2 regions of the Streptomyces cinereospinus genome follow, and region 2 is predicted to be linked to the other one. Evidence: riboswitches for the same ligand, from Rfam matches in the RefSeq annotation. Region 2 holds a riboswitch; the other holds the start of a gene.

Region 1 (3,784 bases), on a different contig from region 2:
TGCCGCGGTCGAGCGCGTAGTCCCGGTCGGCGAGCCGGCGCAGGTAGCGCAGCATCGCGGTCTCGGAGCGGTGCTGGTGGAAGACCGGGTGGGTCAGGTAGTCGTCAGTGCGCAGCAGCCCGCCCGGCAGCACGTCCTCCGTGACGGCGTCCAGGGCCTCGATGTCCCCGTCGACGCCGAACGCGGCCCACACGACGGTCAGATCGGCCCGCCTGGTGGTCTCGTCGCAAGCCATCGAGACGTGGTCGGCGTCCACCAGCCGCAGGTTGACCCCGCTCGCGCGCGCGGCGGCGACGACGTCGGCCGCCCGCCCCGGCACCCGCGCGGTGACGGTGTCGAAATACGCGCCGGTGACGAGCTCGACGCCGCCGTCGCGCAGGCCCGCGGCGAGGACCGCCGCGTACCGGTGCGTGCGCAGCGCGATGCCCTTCAGCCCTTCGGGGCCGTGGTAGACGGCGTACATGCCGGCCATCACGGCGAGCAGCACCTGCGCGGTGCAGATGTTGCTGGTCGCCTTCTCCCGCCGGATGTGCTGTTCACGCGTCTGAAGTGCCAGCCGGTAGGCCTTGTTCCCGTCGGCGTCGACGGAGACGCCCACGAGCCGCCCGGGCAGGCTCCGTGCGAACTTCTCCCGCACCGCCAGGTAACCGGCGTGCGGCCCGCCGAAGCCCATGGGCACACCGAACCGCTGCGTGGTGCCGACCGCGATGTCGGCGCCCAGCTCGCCCGGCGACTTCAGCAGCGTCAGCGCCAGCAGGTCGGCGGCGACGGTGACGAGCGCGCCCAGCTCGTGCGCCTGGTCGATGACCGGCTTGATGTCGCGTACGGCTCCGGAGGCGCCCGGGTACTGGATCAGCACGCCGTTGATCTCCCGCCCGGCGACCTCGGCGGGGATGCCCCGGCGGAGGTCGGCGACGACGACCTCGACGCCGGTCGGCTCGGCGCGGGTCTCGATCACGGCGATGGTCTGCGGCAGCGCGTCCGCGTCGACCAGGAACAGGCCCTTCTTGTTCTTGCCCGTGCGCCGGGACAACGCCATCGCCTCGGCGGCGGCGGTGCCCTCGTCGAGCAGTGAGGCACCGGAGGTCGGCAGCCCGGTCAGGTCGGCGACCACGGTCTGGAAGTTCAGCAGCGCCTCCAGCCGGCCCTGCGAGATCTCCGGCTGGTACGGGGTGTACGCCGTGTACCAGGCCGGGTTCTCCATGACGTTGCGCAGGATGACGGGCGGGGTGAACGTCCCGTAGTACCCCAGGCCGATCATGGAGCTCAGGACCTGGTTGCGGTCGGCGAGCGAGCGCAGCTCGCGCACCACCTCGGCCTCGGTGCGGGCGCCCGGCAGGTCCAGGGCGTCGGCGTTCTTGATCACATCCGGGACCGCGGCGGCGGTGAGCTCGTCGAGCGAGCCGTAGCCGACCTGCGCGAGCATCTTGGCCCGCGCCTCCTGATCGGGCCCGATGTGGCGCTGCTCGAAGGGGATGCCCTGTTCGAGTTCGGAGAGCGGAATGCGCTGGGCGGTCATTGCGGAGGCCTCCTGGTCTGACGCGACCTTCGAGGGACACCACGGCACGGGTGCCCCGACGGCCTCCCCCTCTGTCATCTCGACCTGAGAGCTTCACCGGCCGTCCGGGGACGTCCGGCTTGCACCGTCGGTGAGAGCGGAAGCCGTGACACCCGCCCTGCTTTCCAGAGTGACCTCGTCCGTGCGGTACGTGGGCCTGAGAGATTCCGGGGAGGATTTGCTCCTTCGGCGCCTCCGGTGGTCTCGCCGGAGGACTCTCCCGCACGGGGTCAGCAGCCGTTTGCCAGACTACCAGCGAGGTCAACGCCCGGGCGTTCGAGTGGCCGCCTCCCGCAATGTGCTCTTTTGTTGTGCCTACGGATGAGTTGCGAGCAAGTGGAGGGCCCGTGCAGACCGACATCGATCCGCGCAACCTGATCGGCCGCAAGGCATTCGACCGCAACGGCACCAGGATCGGCACCATCGACGAGGTCTACCTCGACGACGCGACCGGTGTCCCGGAGTGGGCCGCGATAAGGACCGGCCTGTTCAGCAGGGACGCCTTCGTCCCGCTGGAGCCCAGCGAGCTGGTCGACGGCAGCCTGCACGTCCCCTTCGACCGGGCCCTGATCAAGGACGCCCCCGACTTCGGCGTGGGCCGGCACCTCTCCCCCGAACAGGAACTCCAGCTCTACCACCACTACGGCCTGGACGTGGCCGCGCCCCCCGCGTTCCCGGACCGCGACTTCGGCAAGCTGGCGGGTTCGGAGGAGACGTGACCCCGAGGGCTCAGCCCTGCGGCTCGGGTCTTCGCGCCACCAGCGGCAAGGGCTCCGCCGGCTCCAGCGCGGGATCGTCGACCCGGAAGGTCCGCACCCGCCCGGGCCCGGAGCCGGGTGTCTCGAACCGCACGGTCACCCTCCCCAGTCCACTGCCCTGCACCCACCCGTGCCCGTACCCGGCGTGCCGCACGTCGTGCCCGGCGGCCCATCGCCGCTCCGCCGGCTCGGGCTCCTCCCGCACCGGCTCGTCCGCCGGGGCGTCCTCCTCCCCCCCGCCCCGCTCCCCCGCCGCCTGCGCGAACAGATCCTCCTGCGTGTAGTCGGCCAGACCGCTGACCCCCACCCCCAGCAACCGCACACCCCCTGTGGTGTCCACGGAGTCCAGCAGCCGCGCCGCGGCCTCCCGCACCACCGCCGGATCGTCCGTGGGCCCCCGCAGCGTCTCGGACCGGGTCAGCGTCGAGAAGTCGTACCGCCGCACCTTCAGGACGATCGTCCGCCCCGACAGCCCGGCCCCGCGCAGCCGACGTACGCACCGGTCCGCGAGCCGCTGCACCTCCAGCCCGACCCGCGTGCGGTCGTGGATGTCCACGTCGTACGTGTCCTCGACCGACACCGACTTCGCCTCCCGCTCGGCGACCACCGGCCGGTCGTCGCGGGCCAGCGCCATGGCGTACAGCGCCTGCCCGTGCGCCTTCCCCAGCAGCCGCACCAGCTCGTCCTCGCCGGCCTCGGCGATCTCCCCGACCGTGGTGATCCCGGCCCGCCTCAGGTGGTCGCCCGTCGCGGGCCCCACGCCCGGCAACGTCCTTACCGGCATCGGACCGAGCAGCGCCCGTTCGGTGCCGGGTTCGATGAGCACCAGGCCGTCCGGTTTGGCCTGCTCGGAGGCGATCTTGGCGAGCATCTTCGAGGCGGCGAGCCCCACGGAACCGGTCAGGCCCGTGACGGCCCGGATGTCGGCCCTCAGCCTGACGCCCGCCAGCCGCGCCGACTCCCGGTCCCAGGCCGCCTCACCGGCCTCCAGGTCCACGAACGCCTCGTCCAGGCTCAGCGGCTCCACGAGCGGCGACAGCGCCCGCAGCAGGCCCATCACCTGGTCGCTGATCGTCCGGTAGAACCCGAAGCGCGGCACGAGGTACGCCGCGTTCGGCGCGAGCCGGCGCGCCTGGGCCATGGGCATCGCCGAGTGCACCCCGAACACCCGGGCCTCGTACGAGCAGGTCGCCACCACCCCGCGCGGCCCGAGCCCGCCCACGATCACGGCCTTTCCGCGCAGGCTCGGCTTGGACGCCTGCTCCACCGAGGCGAAGAAGGCGTCCATGTCGAGATGCAGGATCGTGGGCGCGGTTCTCACCTGTCCGATGCTGCCTCACGCCACTGACAACGCCCGCCGCGGCCCGACGACCGAACGGCCCCGGCGGCTGCTGTACGGAAGGCCTCAGACGGCCCGGTTGCGCCGCCGGGCCAGCTCGTCCGCGGGATTGTGCCCGACAAGCGTCTC
Region 2 (3,784 bases):
GTACGCCATGTGGGGGCCGGCGACCTGGCGCAGCTGCTCCTCGGAGCTGAACACGGGGACGTAGGCCTGCCCGCCGATCTCGATGCCCGGCAGGTCCAGGGGGCCGCTGTGCGGGCCGCCGCCGCTGGGCAGCGGCACCCACACGAAGCTGCGGCCCAGCACCTCCACGATGCGGGCGCCCGCCGACGGGACGCCGAGGGAGGCCGACAGCACCTCCTCCAGCTCGTTGCCGGGCCACCCGCCGTGCGGATGGGGGTGCGCCTGCGCCGGAAAGTCCCCCGAGAGGTCCATCTGCCTACCACCTGCTCCGTACCAGTGCTGCCGGCTGAAAAGGCTAGCGCGCCGCCCGCCCCGCGCGCCGCGTCAGCCCGTGAAGCCGATCCGGCGCAGGGCGTCCGCCGCCGCGCGGTCGAGCAGGACGGCGGCGCCGCAGCCGCGGGGCAGGTCGCCGCGGTGCGCGCGGCGCAGCAGCAGGGCGGCGTCGCGGCGGTGGCGCAGGAACGCGTACCGCGAGACGCCCCGGCCGCGTTCGCGCTGGCCGGCCAGGGCCTGCTCGGGGGTGACGTCGAGCAGCAGCAGGTGCAGCGTGCCGCCGCGGCGGCGGGCCTCGCGGGCCAGCCAGGCACGCACCCAGGCCTGCGTGCCGCAGTCGTGCACGACGACGCCCTCGCCGCTGCGCAGGGCGCGGCGCAGCCCGGCGTAGTGCGCGAGGCGGACGAGGGGGCGGTAGACGGCGTAGGGCAGCCAGCTCGGCGTACGGCCGTCCCAGCGGTCGCGGGTGTCCTGGGAGTCGACGCGCCGGCCGCGGACCGCGCGCCGCATGAGGGTGGACTTGCCGCTGCCGGGCAGCCCGGTGATCACGACGAGGTCGTGCGGGCCGAACAGCAGGGCGTGCGGGCTGCGGCCCGCGCGCTCGCGCAGGTCGCGGACCACGGGGGACGGCAGCGGGGCGCACGCGCCCCGGGCCGGGGCGGTCGGCTGCTCGGGCAGTGCGAGGCCAGCGGTGGCCGCGTAGGCCGTGGTCCTGTTCACCGTGATCGTCCTCCCCTGGGGCGGTTCACGAGTTACCGTCCCCTTCGAGTGTAAAGAGAAGGTAATACGAGGCGTCTCGCGTTTCCGTCCGCTTCCCGCAACAAGCCTGCTACAGCACACTGTGCCCGGCTGGGGACGCTCCGTGCCTCCCCTTTGCCGCGATGCGCCCCCCACGGACGAGGCCCCCTGCCGCCCGGCGGCGATGCGTGCAATGATGAGCCCGCCAACTGCATACCGGCCGCTTGAATCCGCGCGGGAGAGTCCCCGGGCACGACATGACCGGGGCGCCGAAGGAGCAAGTCCCTCCCTTGAATCTCTCAGGCCCCGTCACCGCGCGGGCGAGGCACATCTGAAAAGCGGGCCGCTGCCGCAGTGGCTCCACCCAAGGTGCAAGCCGTGCTCACCGTCTGTCCCGACGGTCATGGCGAACCTCTCAGGTTCCGATGACAGATGGGGAGGAACGACCTCGCCGTCATGCCTTGGGAGACCGACCGATGAGCAGCACCGCACTCCGTCGTACCGCGCTCGATGCCCTGCATCGCTCGCTGGGCGCCACCATGACCGACTTCGCCGGCTGGGACATGCCGCTGCGCTACGGCTCCGAGCGCGACGAGCACCTCGCGGTGCGCACGCGGGCCGGCCTGTTCGACCTCTCGCACATGGGTGAGATCACGGTCACCGGCCCGCAGGCGGCGCGGCTGCTGAACCACGCGCTCGTCGGCGACATCGCCTCCGTCGGTGTCGGCCGCGCCCGCTACACCATGATCTGCCGCGCGGACGGCGGCATCCTCGACGACCTGATCGTCTACCGGCTCGCCGAGACCGAGTACCTGGTCGTGGCCAACGCGAGCAACGCGCAGACCGTCCTGGACGCGCTGACGGAGCGCGCGGAGGGCTTCGACGCCGCCGTGCGCGACGACCGGGACGCCTACGCCCTGGTCGCCGTCCAGGGCCCCGAGTCCCCCGGCGTCCTCGGGCGGCTCACCGACGCCGGCCTCGACGGTCTGAAGTACTACGCCGGCCTGTCCGGCACCGTCGCGGGCGTCCCGGCACTGATCGCCCGCACCGGCTACACCGGCGAGGACGGCTTCGAGCTGTTCGTCGCGCCGGAGCACGCCGTCACGCTGTGGGAGGCGCTGACCGAGGCGGGCGCCGGCGCCGGCCTGGTCCCGTGCGGGCTGTCCTGCCGGGACACCCTGCGCCTGGAGGCGGGCATGCCGCTGTACGGGCATGAGCTGACCACCTCCCTCACCCCCTTCGACGCCGGGCTCGGCCGGGTGGTGAAGTTCGGCAAGGCGGGCGACTTCGTGGGCCGCGAGGCCCTCGCCGAGGCCGCCGCCCGCGCCGAGGCCAGCCCGCCGCGCGTCCTGGTCGGCCTGATCGCCGAGGGCCGCCGCGTCCCGCGCGCCGGGTACGCCGTGGTGGCCGGCGGCGAGGTGATCGGCGAGGTCACCTCCGGCGCCCCCTCCCCCACGCTGGGCAGGCCGATCGCGATGGCCTACGTCGACGCCGCGCACGCCGCTCCGGGCACGCCGGGCGTCGGGGTGGACATCCGGGGCACCCACGAGCCGTACGAGGTCGTGGCGCTGCCGTTCTACCAGCGCCAGAAGTAGACACTGGGCTCGGGTCCACGTGACCCGTTGCATATTTCCCCTGCTCACACGCAGTTCAAGCAGTCCCCCATTCACCAGCACTCCCCCGCGTACAGGAGAATTCAGGCCATGAGCAACCCCCAGCAGCTGCGCTACAGCAAGGAGCACGAGTGGCTGTCGGCCGCCGAGGACGGCGTCTCGACGGTCGGCATCACCGAGTTCGCCGCCAACGCCCTCGGTGACGTCGTCTTCGCCCAGCTCCCCGAGGTGGGCTCCCAGGTGGCCGCGGGCGAGACCTGCGGCGAGCTGGAGTCGACCAAGTCGGTCAGCGACCTGTACTCCCCCGTCACCGGTGAGGTGACCGAGATCAACGAGGACGTGGTGAACGACCCGTCCCTGGTGAACTCCGCCCCCTTCGAAGGCGGCTGGCTGTTCAAGGTGCGCATCGCGGAGGAGCCCGCCGACCTGCTCTCCGCCGACGAGTACGCCGCCCACACCGCCGGCTGAGGAGTCGTAGCCACATGTCCGTCCTGAACACCCCCCTGCACGAGCTCGACCCGGCCGTCGCGGCCGCCGTCGACGCCGAGCTGCACCGCCAGCAGTCCACCCTCGAGATGATCGCCTCGGAGAACTTCGCCCCGGTCGCGGTCATGGAGGCGCAGGGCTCGGTCCTGACCAACAAGTACGCCGAGGGTTATCCCGGCCGCCGCTACTACGGCGGCTGCGAGCACGTCGACGTGGTCGAGCAGATCGCCGTCGACCGGGTCAAGGAGCTGTTCGGCGCCGAGCACGCCAACGTGCAGCCGCACTCGGGCGCCCAGGCCAACGCCGCCGCGATGTTCGCGCTGCTCAAGCCCGGCGACACGATCATGGGCCTGGACCTCGCGCACGGCGGGCACCTGACCCACGGCATGAAGATCAACTTCTCCGGCAAGCTCTACGACGTGGTCGCCTACCACGTCGGCGAGGACGGCCGGGTCGACATGGCCGAGGTCGAGCGGCTCGCCCGGGAGGCCAGGCCGAAGCTGATCGTCGCCGGCTGGTCCGCCTACCCGCGGCAGCTGGACTTCGCCGCGTTCCGCCGGATCGCCGACGAGGCCGGCGCGTACCTCATGGTCGACATGGCGCACTTCGCCGGCCTGGTCGCGGCGGGCCTGCAC

Evidence for each region. Region 2 has a riboswitch for glycine ahead of gcvT (glycine cleavage system aminomethyltransferase GcvT). Riboswitches for the same ligand answer to the same signal wherever they lie in the genome.
Region 1: linked by a shared signal. The riboswitch ahead of gcvP (aminomethyl-transferring glycine dehydrogenase) and the one ahead of gcvT (glycine cleavage system aminomethyltransferase GcvT) in region 2 are both predicted to bind glycine.

Annotation. Positions count from the first base shown of each region.
Region 1 covers NZ_JBHMCY010000067.1:30,538-34,321, forward strand. Annotated here, with positions in the region: gene gcvP (aminomethyl-transferring glycine dehydrogenase) at 1-1,519, opposite strand, end outside; glycine riboswitch at 1,694-1,791, opposite strand; gene ACFF45_RS27695 (PRC-barrel domain-containing protein) at 1,906-2,277, shown strand; partial or broken gene ACFF45_RS27700 (DNA polymerase IV) at 2,199-3,637, opposite strand; gene ACFF45_RS27705 (MerR family transcriptional regulator) at 3,722-3,784, opposite strand, start outside.
Region 2 covers NZ_JBHMCY010000051.1:11,366-15,149, reverse strand. Annotated here, with positions in the region: gene ACFF45_RS23970 (enhanced serine sensitivity protein SseB) at 1-291, opposite strand, end outside; gene ACFF45_RS23965 (AAA family ATPase) at 364-1,032, opposite strand; glycine riboswitch at 1,276-1,375, shown strand; glycine riboswitch at 1,376-1,492, shown strand; gene gcvT (glycine cleavage system aminomethyltransferase GcvT) at 1,527-2,645, shown strand; gene gcvH (glycine cleavage system protein GcvH) at 2,754-3,131, shown strand; gene glyA (serine hydroxymethyltransferase) at 3,146-3,784, shown strand, end outside.